4 regions of the Vibrio iocasae genome follow, and region 1 is predicted to be linked to each of the others. Evidence: predicted binding sites of a transcription regulator. Region 1 holds the regulator's gene; each other region holds the start of a gene.

What was found. Region 1 encodes PurR, which represses purine synthesis genes. Its sites were predicted from a motif close to TNANGNAAACGTTTNCNTNA; they were not measured.
Region 2: the regulator PurR is predicted to act here: its motif matches at 3,549-3,568, upstream of metK (methionine adenosyltransferase).
Region 3: the regulator PurR is predicted to act here: its motif matches at 2,697-2,716, upstream of purT (formate-dependent phosphoribosylglycinamide formyltransferase).
Region 4: the regulator PurR is predicted to act here: its motif matches at 3,078-3,097, upstream of SNR28_RS15090 (inosine/guanosine kinase).

What each region holds. Positions count from the first base shown of each region.
Region 1 covers NZ_CP145311.1:2,184,144-2,189,129, forward strand. The annotation lists gene torR (two-component system response regulator TorR) at 1-418, opposite strand, end outside; gene torD (molecular chaperone TorD) at 679-1,326, shown strand; gene purR (HTH-type transcriptional repressor PurR) at 1,533-2,537, shown strand; cyclic di-GMP riboswitch class I at 2,694-2,804, shown strand; gene SNR28_RS19655 (TfoX/Sxy family DNA transformation protein) at 2,921-3,508, shown strand; gene SNR28_RS19660 (TVP38/TMEM64 family protein) at 3,651-4,337, shown strand; gene SNR28_RS19665 (DUF2007 domain-containing protein) at 4,344-4,655, shown strand; gene SNR28_RS19670 (alpha/beta fold hydrolase) at 4,675-4,986, opposite strand, start outside.
Region 2 covers NZ_CP145311.1:429,958-434,943, forward strand. The annotation lists gene gshB (glutathione synthase) at 1-221, opposite strand, end outside; gene rsmE (16S rRNA (uracil(1498)-N(3))-methyltransferase) at 235-966, opposite strand; gene SNR28_RS11575 (SprT family zinc-dependent metalloprotease) at 1,054-1,560, opposite strand; gene mog (molybdopterin adenylyltransferase) at 1,568-2,101, opposite strand; gene metK (methionine adenosyltransferase) at 2,179-3,330, opposite strand; gene tkt (transketolase) at 3,694-4,986, shown strand, end outside.
Region 3 covers NZ_CP145311.1:1,619,069-1,624,054, reverse strand. The annotation lists gene sbcB (exodeoxyribonuclease I) at 1-535, shown strand, start outside; gene SNR28_RS17245 (CidA/LrgA family protein) at 540-914, shown strand; gene SNR28_RS17240 (LrgB family protein) at 911-1,603, shown strand; gene cdd (cytidine deaminase) at 1,744-2,631, shown strand; gene purT (formate-dependent phosphoribosylglycinamide formyltransferase) at 2,771-3,946, shown strand; gene SNR28_RS17225 (thiopurine S-methyltransferase) at 4,068-4,718, opposite strand; gene SNR28_RS17220 (RelA/SpoT domain-containing protein) at 4,964-4,986, shown strand, end outside.
Region 4 covers NZ_CP145311.1:1,165,000-1,169,985, forward strand. The annotation lists gene dinG (ATP-dependent DNA helicase DinG) at 1-680, opposite strand, end outside; gene SNR28_RS15080 (porin) at 1,330-2,277, shown strand; gene SNR28_RS15085 (DUF2057 family protein) at 2,388-3,035, shown strand; gene SNR28_RS15090 (inosine/guanosine kinase) at 3,171-4,472, shown strand; gene SNR28_RS15095 (H-NS family nucleoid-associated regulatory protein) at 4,567-4,974, opposite strand.

The sequences.
Region 1 (4,986 bases):
TAACATTTCCATCATCTTCATCAGAATCGTTATTTCCACCGCCTGTACGTACAAGAGAAATACGCCACAATAAGTTTTTGACACGAACCAGCAATTCTCTGAGTTCAAATGGTTTTGTAACGTAATCATCCGCCCCCATTTCCAGACCAACAATTTTATCTATGCTGTCTGTTCTGCCTGTGACTAAAATAATTCCGATATCTGATTGGCTGCGTAGTTCACGAGTTAACATCAAGCCGTCTTCACCTGGTAAATTAATGTCTAACATCACCAGATCAATATTCTCTTCAGCTAGAATCTCTCTCATCTGCTCGCCACTCTCCGCTTCGCTTACTGAATATCCTTCACTCTGAAAATACCCAACCAGCTTGCTTCGTGTAACAACATCATCTTCAACTACTAATACGTGACTACTCATGTCTACCACTTCACTCTGCCGAAAATTTCGATCAACAATTTTATCAATATGCCGACCGTATTTTATTCATAACTTTTCATAATTCTAGCGAATAATAGGAATTCTGCCCAAAAGTTCGGAATTTATTGACCCAACGCAACTCTCTGACTTGCGGTTAATTTTCCTTAATAAACTGTCATTTTTTTTCATTTCAATAGTTAGTTTTATTAATATTTTTTGTTTACACTTATAGGAAATAACTATGTCTCAGGAACCCTGCAATGGAAGAAACAAAAGCATTTAACGAAAAGCGCGCTGAAATTTACTGGTGGCTTTCAAGCCTGTTCGCTAAAGAGCTGACAGAACAAGAACTCGAAGCTTACCAATCTACCGAAATCCGATCTTTTCTGACCGGGCTAGGTGAAAACGAAGCACTTAAAGAATCGATTGATAAAGTTGTCGATGCTTTAAACCGACTACAAACACGTGAAGATGCCCAGCTAGAATTGGCTGCGGATTTCTGCGAGCTGTTTTTAACATCAGATAAAAATGCCGCACTGCCCTATGCTTCTATGTATATTGGAGAGTCAGGATTACTTAATGATAAACCGGCTCAGGAAATGGCTGCTCTGATGGAAGAAAAAGGCATCGCCATCAAAGAAGGCTTGAATGAACCAGCCGATCATATAGCGCTAGAGCTGGATTTCCTGGGCAACATGATTATTCGCTCTAACGAGTTAGAAAAACTTGAGCATATTGAAGAGGCCTTATTGGACCAGAAAGCATTTATCGAAAAATATATGCTAAGTTGGTTCCCTCAATTTAAAGATAAGTGCGTTCAACATGATGATTTCGGTTTCTATGCAGGTATCGCGGCTCTTCTTGTAGACTTCTGTCAGCTAGATTGCTCTTACCTTGCTGGTGAGTAAATAATAATATTTGTGACAACGCCCTATATAAGGGCGTTGTTTCTGTTTGCATTTACGTCTAAAATCAGGCCGCAATCGATAAAATTATGAATATTTCTGTAAACCGCTTTTTCAAGCGGTTTTTTGTGTTTTATCACAAACAGAGAAACTGCTGATAAACTTATTTATAGTAGAAGAAAAAACAGCAGTTCAGATAGGACAAATATATGGCCACTATTAAAGATGTCGCACGCTTAGCCGGTGTTTCAACCACAACAGTATCTCATGTTATTAATAAGACTCGCTTTGTTGCTGAAGCTACTCAAGAAAGAGTAATGGAGGCGGTAAAAGAGTTAAATTACGCCCCAAGTGCTGTGGCCCGAAGTCTGAAATGCAATACAACCCGAACAGTAGGTATGTTGGTGACACAGTCAACAAACCCGTTTCTGGCAGAAGTCATCGACGGCTTCGAGAGTTACTGTTACAGGCAGGGTTACACACTCATCCTGTGTAACACAGGCGGTATCTATGAAAAGCAACGAGACTACGTTCGATTCCTTGCAGAAAAGCGTGTAGACGGCATCTTTGTACTTTGCTCTGATTTGACAACTGAGCTACAGGAAATGCTGGAGAGCCATACTGACATCCCTAAAGTGATCATGGACTGGGGTGATTGGGAAAATCAGTCAGATAAAATCATTGATAACTCTGAAGAAGGTGGGTATCTGGCGACCAAATACTTACTTGAACGTGGGCACGAAAAAATCTTCTGCCTGTCAGGACACCTGGACAAAACACTTTGTATTGAACGTATCGAAGGCTACAAACGCGCACTACAAGAGTTCGATATCGAGTTCAATCAAGAGAATATTCTTGAAGGTAACTTTGAGTGTGACATGGCCGTTGAAGCTGCGGATAGAATTCTTGAGCTCGATGAAAAACCAACAGCTGTATTCTGCTTCAATGACATCATGGCTCTAGGCCTGATGAGCCGTCTACAGGAGAAAGGAATGCGAATCCCTGAAGACATCTCTGTTATTGGATATGACAATATTGACCTAGCAGCTTATTTCTCGCCACCATTGACCACTGTTCACCAGCCAAAACGACGTGTTGGTAAAACAGCGTTCGAAATTCTGCTGGAAAGAATCAAAAACAAAGAGCACGAACGTCGCGTTTTTGAGATGCACCCGGAAATCATCTCACGTAAGAGCGTTAAAGAGCTAAACTAGTCTGATAAACTATTAAAGCTTGCGGCTACTAACTACTATTGAGTGGTTAGTAGTACACAATCATTTGTATATCATACGGCATAAGATTTGGAACCAATATCACACCGGATAATTTAATCCGTGATCTTTATCCAAATCACGCCTATATTTATAACGTCACGACCAGGGCAAACCATTCGAAAGAATGGGACGCAAAGCCACCGGCCTTAATCTGAAGAGGTATCGTATTGATATTTCTATACTCAGAATGGCAGCGGGGCTGCCGAAGGCAAATTAGCAACGTAGAGCAGATACTTTACGAGTTTCTGACAACAGATCACACAGATTTGCTAATTTCTCGGTATCAAATTGGTTGAAGCAATTTTTAACCCGAGACAGACGCAATGGATAAACCAGTACTAAAAGACTCATTGAAACTTTTCGAGCAATTTGGCCAAGTCAAATCTCGGTCTATGTTCGGTGGGTTTGGCATTTTCGTAGACGAAGCAATGTTTGCTCTCGTCGTTAATGACTCTCTTCATATTCGTTCTAGCGACTCCACTATCGAAGAGTTTAAATCATCCGGTTATGAACCTTACGTTTATAAAAAACGTGGGTTCCCTGTGGTTACCAAGTACTTCGCACTACCTGACAACATTTGGGAAAACACGGACGATATTCTTACTCTCGCAAAACACGCTCTAGAGCTAGCTAAAGAAGAAAAAGCGGTTCAGGCAGAAGAGAAACCGACTCGCCTTAAAGATCTACCTAACCTTAGGCTTGGTACAGAACGCATGCTTAAGAAAGCAGGTATCGCTTCTGTTTCAGACCTGAAGCAAGCAGGTTCTGTAGGCGCTTACAAAGCGATTAAAGAGACCAACTCCGGAGTTAGCCTGGAACTGCTGTGGGCTCTCGAAGGCGCACTAAACGGCACTCACTGGTCGGTGATATCGAAGGAACGACGCGAAGAGTTAATAAAACGACTCGACTAAGCTTTATCAAGATATTTCAATTAAAAACCGCTTTGAATCTCATAGCGGTTTTTTTGTATTTAAAATTCTTTGTGAAGTGTGAAATTATTTTCTTACTGAGCCTGTCTTATACTGTAACTACATGACTATCGGATATTTTAATATGAACAAAAAGCTGATTATCGGAATTCTGCTTGTTGCTACTATCGTGATTCTTGCGACGCAATTTGGACAGTATCTGACATTAGAAAATGCGAAAGCACAACAAGCTGCGTTAACCAGCACAATTAACGATAACAAACTGGTTTCTGCTCTAATCTACTTCTTTGCCTATGTGCTCATTACAGCTTTCTCCATTCCGGGAGCTGCTGTGGTTACCTTACTTGGTGCTGCCCTATTTGGTTTTTCTCTAAGTCTCTTGTTAGTTTCATTTGCTAGCTCGATAGGCGCGACGCTGGCATTCCTAAGTAGCCGTTACCTTTTACGTGACTGGGTACAAAGTAAATTTGGTTCAAAACTCAATGCGATTAACCAGGGCGTTGAAAAGGATGGTGCGTTTTACCTTTTCTCATTGAGATTAATCCCTGTGTTTCCGTTTTTCCTTATAAACTTACTTATGGGTCTGACACCAATATCAACTCTGAGATTCTATCTGGTAAGTCAGCTAGGCATGCTTCCAGGAACCATGGTTTACCTGAACGCAGGTACGCAATTAGCAACAATTGATAGCCTGTCGGGTATCGTGTCGCCTAATGTTCTGCTCTCATTTGCTCTATTAGGTTTGTTCCCTATTATCGCGAAGTGGGTAATGGGAAAAATAAAACCAGCCAAACAACCACAAAACAGTTAGTGGCCGATGAAAATATATAGCGCTAAGAACCCTACAGAAGCTCACATTGTCAGTGAGCTTCTGAAAAGTGAAAACATACCTGCTGAAGTACGCGGAGAAGGCATATTTGGGTTAAAAGGAGAGCTGCCTTTAACCGATGACACTGACCCCTACGTTTGGATTTCCGATACTTCACAAGCAGATGAAGCACATGAAATTGTTAACTCTTTTAAGCAACAATCTTTGAATACAGATACAGAATGGAGCTGCCAACAATGTGGCGAAAAGAATGAAGGACAGTTTGGAGCTTGTTGGCAATGTGGCCAGGAAGCCCCTTAACTCATTAAACACGTCATAGTTAGTGACTAACTGCTTTAATAAACTCTATAGACTTTTGATTAAACTCATCTGGGCGCTCAACGTTACATACATGTCCGCAGTCTGGGATCTCACATAGATAGCTTTGACGATGTGCCTTAATCATCTCTTTGACCGGCTGAATAAACATATAATCCTTTTCACCCATCAGATAGAGGGTTGGAATAGGAAGCTCTCTGTCTTTAAAGTAGCGCATCAGAGGATTCACATCTGCGGCCATCACAAACCAGCGTTTAAACTCTTTCTGGCAAAGCTTCTTAGCTTCTCTGACAAACAGGTGCCGCGATTCCCT
Region 2 (4,986 bases), 1.8 Mb from region 1:
GTTTGCTCAGACTTAAACTCGTACCAGCCGTTTGGGTCTTCTTTTAGCTCAACAACTTTGGTATCTGCTACAGCTGTGCCCTGATCAAGATGAAGGTCATTCATCTCCATATAGTGAATTTCGTAACCGCGTTTCTGTGCTTCAAGCATCATGGCAAAACTTGAATCTTTTTTGATGTTAATGGACGAAATCGGGTCCATTACTATGCCTAGCTTAATCATTGTTTTCTCCAAATTAACCAAGGTCGCCAAAACGAACTTGTAATGCTGTAATTGCAGTGAGTGCTGCGGTTTCTGTTCTCAGGACACGAGGTCCTAAAAGTGTTTCTTCAAACTTGTGTTCTTCGGTCATTTGGATCTCTTCTGATGAGAGACCGCCTTCAGGGCCAATTAACAAACGTACTTTTTCAACTGGCTCCGGAAGAGTATTGATTGAGTATTTTGCTCTTGGATGCAAATTGAGTTTTAGAGCATCATCCTGCTCGGCACACCAGTCTTCCAGTTTCATCAGTGGTCTTACTATAGGCAATCGGTTCCGGCCACACTGTTCGCAAGCTGCAACAGCGATCTTTTGCCATTGAGCAAGCTTCTTCTCAAATCTCTTTGGGTCGAGTTTTACACCACAACGTTCTGAGATCAAAGGTGTAATAGTATTGACGCCAAGTTCCACTGATTTTTGTATAGTGAACTCCATTTTTTCACCACGAGAGACAACTTGGCCCAGGTGGATATCTAATGGAGATTCAATGTCTTTCTCGATTTTCTCAAGGATTTCTACCTGCACATTCTTTTTGGTGACTTCTGTGATTTTGGCTGGAAACTCCGCACCACTTCCGTCAAATAAAAGCACTTCTTGTTCAGGTTTCATTCGAAGAACTCGCCCAACGTGTCCGGCTGCATCTTCACTAAGAAAAACTGCGCCTAGCTGGTTGATTGTCTCCGGGTGATAAATACGTGGAACTCGCATGCCAGTTGTATCCTGAAAGAAAATAAATAACTTTCCATAACATGGATGCAGAGGATTAAAAAAACAAGGGTTCTGTATGCTTTAGGTTCAGGTTAGTTGCTTGCCAGTGAATACCAAGGGTTGTCTGCAGCTTTTGCACATATAGTTGGCTTGTTGTCTGAGAACCTTGTTGTGACGTCTTATAGAGAGCGGATAGCATTCACAGCGGCATTTATATTCGAAGGTTTTTCCCTGAACAGAAGCAACTTCAAAGCTGTGGGTAGTCTTGGCTGGAATGCGAAACACTTTTTCCATCACCATTTTCCACTCATGACCATGGGGACGCACTTTGCCAAAAATCTGATAAGTGACTAGGTGGGCTATCTCATGTGGAATGACTTCATCGATAAATGCCTGATAGTTTTCCTGAAACAAGACAGGGTTTAGACGAACTTGGTTTGTTTGCAAATAAGCCTTTCCAGCCGCCTTGCCGCGAAGCTTGAAGCTTATCTCTGGTTGAGAGAAAGCCCGTTGAAAAGCGATTTCAGCCCGGTGAATGCACCAGGCTGCTTTTTTTTGAATATCTTCTTCAAAAGCTGAAGGAAATTCAGTCATGTTCCGTTTACTTTTTCTTAGGACGGAAAGGCTTGATCACTTCTTCATTGCACTCAAGGTATGGGCCTTCCATAAGGTCTATGCAGTATGGGATCGCAGGGAATACTGCATCCAAACATTCGCGGATAGACTTTGGTTTACCTGGAAGGTTTACAATTAAGCTATCTTCTCGCAACCCAGCGGTTTGACGAGAAAGAATGGCTGTTGGAACAAATTTCAAGGACTCTGCACGCATCAGTTCACCAAACCCTGGCATCATGCGATCACATACCGCTTCAGTGGCTTCCGGAGTTACATCGCGTTTCGCTGGACCAGTACCACCAGTCGTTACGATCAGGCTGCAGTTTTCCTCGTCAGCCATCTTAATTAGAGTTGCTTCAATAACGTCTTGCTCATCAGGAATAACCTCATATACAGGCTCCCATTCAGATACAAGATAGTCGTTTAGTGTCTCGATAATGGCTTTGCCAGAAATATCTTCGTAAACACCAGCGCTTGCACGGTCGCTAACGGTAACAATACCAATCTTCGCTTTTGTCATTATTATGTTGTCCTATAAAAAACGGGGTGCAGAATGCACCCCGATTATCTGTCTTTAAGCTAAGAAAATCTATTTGCTTATTTTAGACCTGCGAACTCACGAATCAGAGCTGCTTTGTCTGTTGCTTCCCATGGGAACTCTTCACGGCCAAAGTGACCATAAGCAGCTGTCTTCTTGTAGATAGGCTGAAGCAGGTTCAGCATCTCTTGCAGACCGTATGGGCGAAGATCGAAGAACTGACGTACCGCTTCGATGATGATGTCGTGAGATACTTTTTCAGTACCGAAAGTTTCAACCATGATTGAAGTTGGATCAGCAACACCAATCGCGTAAGAAAGCTGAATTTCACAGCGGTCAGCAAGACCAGCAGCTACTACGTTCTTCGCTACATAACGTGCTGCGTATGCTGCAGAGCGGTCAACTTTTGATGGATCTTTACCAGAGAAAGCACCACCACCGTGACGAGCTGCACCACCGTAAGTGTCAACGATGATCTTACGACCAGTCAGACCACAGTCACCCATTGGGCCACCGATTACAAAACGACCGGTTGGGTTGATGAAGTACTTAGTCTCTTTGTTTAGCCACTCAGAAGGAAGAACGGGCTTAATGATCTCTTCCATTACTGCTTCACGCAGGTCTGGAGTAGAGATTGAATCGCAGTGCTGAGTTGAAAGAACAACGGCATCGATACCGACAATCTTACCCTGGTCGTACTGGAAAGTTACCTGAGATTTTGCATCAGGACGTAGCCAGTCAAGACCACCTTTACGTACTTCAGCCTGCTTTTGCACAAGTAGGTGAGAGTATGTAATTGGTGCAGGCATTAGTACGTCAGTTTCGTTTGTTGCGTAACCGAACATGATGCCCTGGTCACCAGCGCCTTGCTCTTTAGGGTCTGCTTTATCAACACCCTGGTTGATGTCAGGAGACTGCTTACCAATGGTGTTCAGTACTGCACAAGAGTCCGCATCGAAACCCATGTCAGAGTGTACATAACCGATTTCACGAACAGTTTCACGAGTGAGTTCTTCGATATCAACCCATGCAGAGGTAGTGACTTCACCACCAACCATAACCATGCCGGTTTTAACGTAAGTTTCACATGCAACACGAGCTTTAGGATCTTGCTCAAGGATTGCATCTAGTACTGCGTCAGAGATCTGATCCGCGATTTTATCCGGATGGCCTTCTGATACAGATTCAGAAGTAAATAGGTGCTTAGCCATGATAGTCAGCTCCAATTAAGAGTGAAAAAGGATGCAACTAGCACCCTCTAAATAATAGTTTATGGAAACACCATACGTTTGGGTGTTTCGACATCTGGACGTCTATTTTAGTTTCAGATTACATAATTACAAGAAAAATTTGTGTATTGGGGCCACATTTATGTGTTGAAAATCCATATGAAAAATAGGGTTTCAGCTCGAAAGTAACGTATTTTCTATGGGGAAAACGATTGCAGTCAAAAGGGGGCTTTGAGAGAATAGGCGCGCTAAATTACCGGATAAAATTTAGTAATTACGAATAACACGAATTTTATCGTTATTTATACCCTTTATACGAATTCGCTTATCTATTCAGGAGCAGACATGCCGTCTCAAAAAGAACTAGCCAATGCAATCCGTGCACTAAGCATGGATGGTGTTCAACAAGCTAACTCAGGTCACCCAGGTGCACCTATGGGTATGGCTGATATCGCCGAAGTACTTTGGCGTGGCCACATGAACCATAACCCACAAAACCCAGAGTGGGCTGACCGCGACCGCTTTATCCTTTCAAACGGCCACGGCTCAATGCTGATATACTCTCTGCTTCACCTGACTGGTTACGAGCTGTCTATCGATGACCTGAAGAACTTCCGTCAACTTCACTCGAAAACTCCGGGCCACCCAGAGTACGGCTATGCACCAGGTATCGAAACAACAACCGGTCCGCTGGGTCAGGGTATTACTAACGCAGTCGGTATGGCGATGGCAGAGCGTGCTCTTGCAGAGCAGTTCAACAAAGAAGGTCACGACATCGTTGACCACTACACCTATGCATTTATGGGTGACGGCTGTCTGATGGAAGGTGTTTCTCACGAAGCATGTTCTCTGGCGGGTACACTGGGTCTTGGCAAGCTAATCGCATTTTGGGATGACAACGGCATCTCTATCGATGGTCACGTTGAAGGCTGGTTTGCAGACGACACGCCTAAGCGTTTCGAAGCTTACGGCTGGCATGTTATCGCTGACGTTGATGGTCACGATGCAGCAGCAATCGACGCGGCAATCATCAGAGCGAAAGCAGACCCTCGTCCAACACTTATCTGTACTAAAACTATCATCGGTTTTGGTTCTCCTAACAAGTCTGGCTCTCACGACTGTCACGGTGCACCACTGGGTCACGAAGAAATCGCAGCTGCTCGTGAATTCCTGGGTTGGGAACATGGTCCATTTGAAATCCCTGCTGATATTGCAGCGCAGTGGGATGCAAAAGAAGCAGGCGCAGCGAAAGAAGCAGACTGGAATGCGAAGTTTGAAGCATACGCAGCCGCTTACCCTGAGCTGGCAGCTGAATTCAAGCGTCGTGTAAACGGTGAACTACCTGCTGAGTGGGAAGAGAAGACATCAGCCATCATCGCTGACCTTCAGGCAAACCCTGCAAACATCGCATCACGTAAAGCCTCTCAGAACGCTCTAGAAGCGTTCGGTGCTATGCTACCAGAGTTCATGGGTGGTTCTGCTGACCTTGCACCTTCTAACCTGACTATGTGGTCTGGTTCTAAGTCGCTGACTCGTGAAGACTTCTCTGGTAACTACATCCACTACGGTGTACGTGAGTTCGGTATGACGGCTATCATGAACGGTATCGCGCTTCACGGTGGCTTTGTTCCTTACGGT
Region 3 (4,986 bases), 570 kb from region 1:
TAAGCTGATTCATATCAACAAGTGCCCTATTCTTGCACCCGCGAAAACCCTGACTGCAGAGAATGCAGAACAGATTGGTATCGATCGTGAAAAATGTCTTAAGAACCTGGCAACGATCAAACAACATCCAGAGATTCGCGAAAAACTGATCGAGCTTTATCAACATGAGCGTGAGTTCGAGAACAAAGGAAATGTAGATACCATGCTTTACGACGGTTTCTTCTCACCATCAGATAAGGCTTCTATAGATATAATCCGACAGACTGCGCCTGAGCATCTGGCTGCTTTGGATATCTCGTATTCAGACCCTCGTATCGAACCTCTTCTATTTAGATATCGTGCGAGAAACTTTCCATCGACGTTAAGTGAAACAGAACAGGTTAAATGGACAAATCACTGCAGAGATTACTTTGAGTCTCAACTACCTGATTACATGTTAAATTTGGAGAATTTAGCCCATGAGCACGAGTCCGATGAGAAGAAAATAGCCATACTAAAGTCTGTCTACAAATACGTAGAGAACCTTGTATCCTAAGAGAATGATAAAAAACAAAATAATCCAAATCGTCAGATACATTGTTTCTGCGTTTCTTATTGTCGCTGCACTTTTTGCTGGTAATTCTATTCAATTGCTCCTTGGGATAGGCATTCCGGGGAGTATTATCGGCATGTTGCTTCTTTTTTTCCTGATGACAACGGGCGTTATACCAGCAGAGTGGGTCAAACCTTCTGCCCAGCTATTAATCCGATATATGATTTTGCTGTTTATACCTGTAAGCGTAGGGCTAATGGAGCATTACGAACTTCTCAGCGCAAATGCTCTGCAGATTTTTGTTAGTACCGTTGGGGGTTCCGCTATTGTCTTAGTTTGTCTGGCCTGGATGCTTGAGAAAATATTGGTGGATAAGAGATGATTTGGCTATTTGTAACTTTCAGTTCGTTTCTGATTGCTCGGTTAATCAGCCAAAAGCTCAAACACCCATTAGCAAATCCGCTACTGATTAGTTTGGCTATAGTCATCCCACTGTTGCTGTTAACAGAGACGACTTATCAAACGTACTATGCTGAAAATGAAGTTCTGATGTATTTGTTGCAACCTGCGGTTGTTGCTCTTGCGTACCCCTTGTATGAACAAGCTCGCGAAATCAGGGCAAACTGGAAAATCATCTTTCTTGCTTGCGGTGTAGGAAGTGTTCTTTCCATGTTTACTGCATCAGTGATTGCTGTACTACTCAACACAGATATCCCTTTGATCGCCAGTATCCTAGGCAAGTCCGTTACCACACCAATTGCCATGGAAGTTTCTAGCCATTTGGGTGGAGAACCAGCAATAGCAGCAATCATGGTTCTAATCGTGGGTGTATTTGGTGCAATCTTCGCCTATCCAATCTATAACTTAATCGGTATCACTCACCCTATTGCAAAAGGCTTAACCATGGGAACGGTTGCTCATGCACTAGGAACTGCAACAAGTATTGAGAAAAATCCCAAAGAAGGTGCGTTTAGCTCATTGGCATTGGTTCTTTGCGGTGTAATTACCTCTTTTCTCGCACCAATGTTCTACGTTTTTGTCGAGTGGCTGCACATTATCGTCAATGGTTAAGGCATACACACTCAAAAAGCGTGACGTCACTCAATTAATGAAAAATGAAAACTCATTACATTTTTTACTGAGACCTTTGTCACAGCATTAATGCAAATTTGTTCTAAAATGACACATAACGATAACCAAAGGAGTCATTGATGAACTCTCGACTAGAACAAGTGCTGAATGAGATGCCACCAAAAATTGCTCAGTACCTAAAGCAAATTGTGGCATCTGATGATTTTGACGCGACTATCTCTTCTGAACAGTTTGACGAACTTTTGCAGATCACAGGATTGCCAGATGATGAGCTTAGAGTAACCTTACTTCCTCTCGCAGCGGCATTCTCTTACGCGCCTATTTCCGAGTTTTTTGTTGGTGCAATCGCAAGAGGCCTGTCTGGTCGACTATACTTTGGTGCCAACATGGAGTTCGAAGGCGCTCAGCTTGGTCAAACCGTCCACGCAGAGCAATGTGCTGTCAGCCACGCATGGATGAAGGGCGAAAAAGGCCTGAAAGATGTGACGGTTAACTACAGCCCTTGCGGACACTGCCGTCAGTTTATGAATGAGCTAACAACAGCCAATGAGTTGATGATTCAGCTACCTCAGAGAGATGAAAAATCGCTTCAGGAATACCTTCCAGAATCTTTTGGACCAAGCGATCTTCAGATAAAAGAGAGACTGATGGATGGAAACAGACTATCCCATGAGTCCCCGGAAGATGATTCTCTTCTGCAAAAAGCCGTAGAAGCGCTGAACATGAGCCACTCTCCTTACACAGAGAACCATAGTGGTGTTGCTCTTGAGCTTAACGATGGAACCGTTGTTATGGGTGCTTATGCTGAAAACGCAGCATTCAACCCTAGCCTGCCACCATTGCAAGTTGCCTTTATGCAGGTACTCATGTCAGGTCACAGCTTTGATGAAATTAAGAACGCTGCTGTTGCAGAAGTCTCTACCGGAAAGATCAGTCACTTAGCCTATATCCAGGCAACGCTGGATGTAATCAATCCTGACATTCCTGTTAGCTATGTTTCAGTCTAAATACATATAGCAACATATCCCATTAAAGCCTTATTTCGATAAGGCTTTTTTATTTCTCAGATTTACACAGCAAACGATTGCGTCTTAATTTAATTTCAGTATGATCCGCTAAAAATCATTGCTGGATAAAGGAAACAAGATGTTTGGGACTGCTACCCGTGAAAACGCAACTCGAGTGTTACTGCTAGGTTCTGGTGAACTTGGTAAAGAAGTCGCTATTGAATGTCAGCGACTAGGTCTGGAAGTTATCGCATGTGACCGATACGCAGATGCTCCTGCGATGCAAGTCGCGCATAAAAGTTACGTGATTGATATGCTAGACGGAGAAGCACTGAAAAAAGTCGTTGCAGCAGAAAAACCTGACTATATTGTTCCCGAAATAGAGGCAATTGCCACTGATACACTGATCGAGCTTGAAGAGCAAGGCGTCAATGTTGTCCCTACTGCCAATGCGACCAAGTTGACCATGAACCGTGAAGGTATCCGTCGACTCGCAGCAGAAGATCTTTCAATAGAAACCTCACCTTACCGGTTCGCTGACACTTTTGAAGAGTTCAATAAAGCCGTTGAGACTGTCGGCATGCCATGCGTCGTTAAGCCAGTGATGAGTTCATCGGGTAAAGGACAAAGCATCATCAAGCAAGAATCTGATATTGAATCAGCATGGAGCTACGCACAAGAAGGCGGTCGTGCCGGTGCGGGACGCGTTATCGTTGAAGGCTTTGTCGATTTTGACTACGAAATAACTTTACTGACTGTACGCGCTGTTGATGGCGTGCATTTCTGCGCACCTATTGGTCATAGACAAGAAGATGGTGATTACCGCGAGTCCTGGCAGCCACAAGCAATGTCTGAAATCGCGCTTAAAGCAGCTCAGTACGTATCTGAGACCGTTGTTAATGCACTGGGTGGTTACGGATTGTTTGGTGTAGAGCTATTCGTAAAAGGCGATAAGGTCATATTTAGTGAAGTGTCCCCTCGCCCGCACGATACTGGTATGGTCACAATGATGTCACAGGAACTGTCTGAATTTGCGCTGCACGTTCGAGCATTCGTGGGGTTGCCAATTAATAAGATCGTCGAATATGGTCCGTCCGCATCTGCTGTCATTTTAGGAGAAGGAACATCGGACAATATTCGCTATGAAGGTTTAGAAGATGTGCTTTCAGCGTCAAAAACTCAGTTACGTCTTTTCGGTAAACCAGATATTGATGGCAGACGTCGCCTTGGTGTTGTCCTGACTCGAAGAAAGTCGACTGAAAAAGCGGTCGATGTTGCAGTTGAAGCTGCGGCTAAGATTAAGATCATCTACTAAGCGATATTTAATCAAAACGCAAATGTCCAAGTAGGTCCCCGCCTTCGCAATCACAAGGCTAGTGGGATGGCGGATTTTGTCAATGAACCTAGGGAAGCTCAGCTTCCCTATTTATGCAAAGCTAAAACCCTTCGATCAGCCACACTTCTTCAGCAAACCGGCTAAGTCCTTTCTTAGTAATTTTAGGATGCTCGGAATCGGCTTCATCTCTGAATACCCTCGTTATCGTACAATCGCTAAAAAGTGTTCGAACCTCTGCTTCAGAGACACTAAACGGAGGCCCTGCCATTTCACTCTGTATGTAATCAAGAGTAATAAGAAGGATTCGTCCTCCTTTTGTGAGAAATGATTTAACCCTCTCTACATACTCGTGCCTCATGTCTTCCGGTAGTGCAACCAATGCTGCTCGGTCGTAAACCACATCATAAGGTTCAACAGGTGCGGTAAAAAAATCCCCCGTATAAATGTTCAGCTCATCAAACTGATACAGCTCGTGACTACCCGGTAACTGAGTTACGAGCGGAGTGTAAAAGTGCTCCGAGAAAAATGCTCTTACAGCAATTTCACTTAGCTCTACGCCCTGCACATTATCATGCAGATTCGCCAGCCAGACTAAATCTTCGGTTTTACCGCATAAAGGTACAAACACTCTCGATTCTCTGTCTGCATTCACTTTCTCCCAGAACTTAATCAGCAGTGGATTAACATCTTCCAGGTGAAAACCGATTTTATTTGAGGCCCATTTACTATGCCAAAACTCTCTATCTCGCATACATCTACTTGTTCTTTGAAAACCAACGGGTAATTTGTATCAATTTTGTTAAACATTCAAGAGTTAATATATGTGATGGAAGTCTCATACAATGTAAATTAATGCAAAGATCCATTGGAAAAAGAAAAAATGCCCTAAGATATATTCCTGTAAGCGAAAGCAATCCGCTGACGACATCATCTATAAAATCTGGTTTCTTTTGAAAATACAGTTTTACCAGGGACATAGATAAGTCAGGAGTGTTGATGAGTCAACTTTTACGTACGCT
Region 4 (4,986 bases), 1.0 Mb from region 1:
ATATCCGCCATAACCAGGCTATGGTTAGCGATAACGACATCATTTCTATCCAGCTCGGAACGTGCTTTCTGGAAAGGACAACTACGGTGTGCAGGCAGACTGTTATTGCAGCTGTGTTTGTCACTCACAATAAGTTGCCATATTTCATCTTTAATTGGTTTTGGCCATGAGTCACGATCACCATCCCACTTCCCCTGAGCTAAAGAGCGATACATGGTTTCTATTAACTCGATATCTTTCTTCTTAGGTTTCGTATCAAAAATAGCAAGTTGTCCACCATCTGCTCCGCATGCAACGGCCAGCTTTTCAGCGCAACAGTATCTTTGACGTCCTTTCGCCAATATAAAAGAGAAGTCCAGATCTGTGATTCGTCTAAATAGAGGCAGGTCTTTATTTAATAACTGCTCCTGCAAAGCGACAGTTGCGGTGGAGATAACCACTTTTCGATTGTTGAGTACCGCAACTGGAATTGCCGCCATTAAATAAGAGAGAGATTTTCCAATTCCGGTTCCTGCTTCGGCCACCATCATACGGTTTGATTTGTGATATTCCCCAGAGAGCGTTTTAGCTATCTCTGCAACAAGGTAGTTCTGAGCTCTTCGCGGCCTAAAATTGTCCAGTTGATATTGGAGGTTTTGATAACTGGCTTTTATTGATTTTTGAACATTTGGGTTAATCATCGGTTTGGCTGCACACGTTATCACTGGTTTAGGTGGGCGCGAATCATAGCATAAGAGTGTGAGCCCGCTCTATGGATAAATAGCGAATGGAACCTATGCTGCGCATACGTTTGGTGAATGAATTGTTACGCTATCTATTACTTTAACAAGCTATTTTCCTTGACTATTTGTTGCATCTACTGAGTGTTTTATAGCCAAAGCGATTTTGTTTTTAATCAAAAATTGATGAGTGTCACAAAAAAATACTGAACCTTACGGAACTATCATAAATACATGCTCAAACATACCTTAAATACTATGTAAAAAAATATAAACGATATTATATGCTGCTTATTTGTCTGATAACTGAAATAAATGGGTTATTATTCTGCAAAAAGTGATGTGTTTTTTATTTAAATTTGATGAATGTTTTATTATAGAGATCACATTTATCAAGAGCTGTATTATTTAAGTGTATGTATTTTATGGTTTTTTATTTTTTTGTTTATAAAAATTTATCCGTTTGACATGCGGCTCAATCTTTTGCAATCTAACTCCGCAATTTAATGGCGATAACGATTTTGCACAAAGAGGTAAAACGTTGTCATCAAAAACTAAAAAGGGAACCGGGCAAGGACCTCCCAATCTTAAGAAAAGGCAGTGGATTATTATGAAAAAGACTCTAATCGCTCTATCTGTACTAGTTGCAGCAGGCGCAGCAAACGCAAGTATCAACATCTATACAGCTGACGGCGTTACTGTTGATATGAAAGGCGACATGGAAGTAGTTTACAAGAAGAACGATGCTAAAGACGCTTCTCCTAAGCAGGAAATCCAGGATGCAGACCTTGGTTTTGACGTACGTTACGCTATAAACGAAGACATTTCTGGTGGTGCTTACTGGGAATTCCAGGGTGACTCTAAAAACTCTGACGGCGTAAACACTTCTGATTCTTCTACAGTGAGCATGGGTGATGTTTACTTCGCACTTTACTCTAAGAGCATGGGTACTCTTAAAGTTGGTGATACTTGTACTCTAGGTGATGATCTAGGTATTGGTGCTGACTACCAGTTCGGTCTAAACAAAGTTTTTGATTCTTCTGCTGCTTTCTGTGCTGACGAAGTAATCAAGTACACTCTAGACAAAGGCGCGTACTACGGTGGTATCGCTTACCGTGACAACCAGCACGGTTCTGGTGCAGAAATGACTGACATGCGTGTAGGTGTTCGTTTTGCTGACATCGACGCTCTAGTATACTACGGTGACGTTGCACGTACTGACGACGATATCCTAGCATTCGAAGTTATCTACAGCGGTGTTGACGCTCTTACTCTTGAAGCTGGTTACTACGACGCTAATGGTAAGCTAGCTACTGATGGTGGTAAAACTTGGGCTCTTGGTGCTGAATACGCAATCAACAGCAAAGTATCTGTAGCAGCAGGTTACTCTGACACAGATCCTGCTAACAGCGCTACAAAAGACGTTACTAAGTACTTTGTAAACGTTGACTACAAACTAGCACCTGGTACTAAGCTATACGCTGAAATCGGTGAAGAAGATGATGGCGCAGCAGACGTAGAACTAGGTTACGCTGCTGGTGTTAAAGTTGAATTCTAATTTAAGTTAATAAACTTATTTTAAATTCACAAAAGCCACCTGAAAAGGTGGCTTTTTGATTTTTTGGAAAGATAATTCTACTACCTGATATAAGCTATTAAAGGAAATTTATGAAATCAGTATTTATTGCAACTCTGGGAGTGCTATTTTCTAGCTCTTTGTTTGCTGCGGAACTTATACCGGGCAAGAACATTAGATTGCTTTATTTGAATGAAACGGAGGTGGATTCGTCTACTTCACCAGTTGCCTTACCTGATGGCTTTAATCAGATAGTTCTTCGAGCAAGTGCTACTCTGGGTAGTGGTAAAGAGAGAAGCGTTTTTGATTCTGCACCATTTATGATGATGTTTGAAGCAACAGGTAAAGACGTCGAAATAGTTGCTCCTAAAATGTACGAGTACGAAAGTGCAAAAAGACATTTTGAAGGTATACCTGATATGAAGTTGATGTCTGGTGGCAAAGAAATCCCGTTTACCTATGAAAAAGTCAATAAAAGAGAAGGGTTGTTACCATATCGCGATCTTGATGAGTTGGTCATTGAGTACAACAACCAAAACAATATCTATTTTGGTGATGAAGCAAATATTGCAGGTACGGCTACCTTAGCAGGCTCGACAGCAGTTGCCTCTCAGAAATCACAAGGTAACAAGACTAATGTCTCATCAACATTAAACATAAACCAGCTTAAAGCATGGTATCTAAAAGCATCCAAAGCAGAACGCAAAGAATTTAAAAAATGGATGATTGACCAAGACTAATCATCTATATGCGCCTTATCTCAAAGATGGGGCGCTTTCATTTCAAGCAACCGTTTGCTATTGCCTCTCTTATTGCTGTCACTATCAAGCCAAGCTAAAATTAACGTTTTACTCATTACTCTGTAGAACGTTCCCATGAAATTTCCAGGCCAACGCAAGTCCAAACATTATTTCCCTGTCCACGCTCGTGATCCATTGATCAGTCAAGCTTCAACGAAAACTATGAAACGTACCCATGTGATTGGTATCGATCAGACGCTTGTTGATATTGAAGCGAGAGTTTCACAAGAATTTATTGAGAAGTTTGCTTTAAGCAAAGGACATTCTCTGGTTATTGACGATGAGACAGCAGAAAAACTATATCAAGAACTTAAGGAAAACGACCTCATTACTGATGAGTTTGCTGGTGGCACAATAGGGAACACGCTACACAACTACTCAGTATTAGCGGACGATCGTTCGACACTACTTGGTGTAATGAGTAAAGACATAGAGATCGGCAGTTATGGCTATCGTTATCTGTGTAATACCTCTAGTCGTATGGATTTGAATCATCTTCAAGGTGTTGATGGGGCGATAGGGCGCTGCTTTGCGTTAATCAGTGATGATGGTGAGCGTACTTTCGCGATCAGTGAAGGTCAAATGAATCAACTGGTACCCGAAAGCATTCCTGAAAGCATATTTAAAAATGCATCAGCGCTGGTATTAACAGCATACCTTGTTCGTTGCAAAGAGGGCGATCCAATGCCTGAGGCGACAATGAAAGCCATTGAATACGCAAAGGCGAACGATGTCCCGGTAGTATTAACACTTGGTACGAAATTCGTTATACAAGACGACCCTAAATATTGGCAAGACTTCCTGAGAGATCACGTAAGCGTTGTTGCCATGAATGAAGATGAGGCTCATGCATTAACAGGTGAAGAAGACCCGCTTCTTGCGTCTGACAAAGCCTTAGAGTGGGTAGATTTAGTTTTGTGTACTTCAGGTCCGGTTGGCTTGTTTATGGCTGGTTATACAGAGGAGAAAGCGAAGCGCACGACATCTTTACCTCTATTACCCGGAGCCATCGCCGAATTTAACCAGTTTGAATTTAGCCGCCCAGCATCTAAATCGTTATGTGAAAACCCAATTAAGGTTTATTCACATATTGCTCCATATATGGGTGGACCAGAGAAAATTAAAAATACTAATGGCGCAGGGGATGCTGCGCTGTCTGCTTTATTGCACGACATGTCTGCGAATAAATATCATAAAGAGAATGTCCCTAACTCAAGTAAACACCAATATCCGTACTTAACTTATTCCTCATTCTCCCAGGTTTGTAAGTACGCAAACAGAGCGAGTTACGAAGTTCTGGTCCAGCATTCTCCTAGACTTTCCAGAGGCTTACCAGAAAAAGAAGATAGTCTGGAAGAAGCATACTGGGAAAGATAATTTAACCTTATCATTAAATATATTAATAACTGTTAACATATAAAAAAAAGAGCCCCATTATGGGGCTCAAGTTTTTATAAAGAGCTTAAATATATTAGATTAGGAAATCATCCATTGATTTACCCTGGTCAAGTTGGCTCTGGATAGCAGAAGGTGTACGACCCTGACCAGTCCAAGTTTTTTCCTCACCAGTTACATCTACATATTTATATTTTGCAGGACGAGGCTCGCGTTTTTTACGGGTTTTAGTTTTAGTTTCACCAGAAAGAGCTGCTATTAAATCTTCAACATCAATTCCGTCCTGAGCAATCATCTGTGCATATTCAGATAGTTTTGCTTCACGTTCAGCAAGAGCTGCTTTTTCTTCTTCTGCTGCTGAGCGACGCTCGTCAACAACAGTCGTTAGTTTATCTAAGGCTTCTTCTAACTGCTCTAAAGTTAATTCGCGAGCGTATGCGCGAAGGCTACGAATATTGAGCAGAGTTTTGGTAAGTTCTGACATGATTTATCCCAT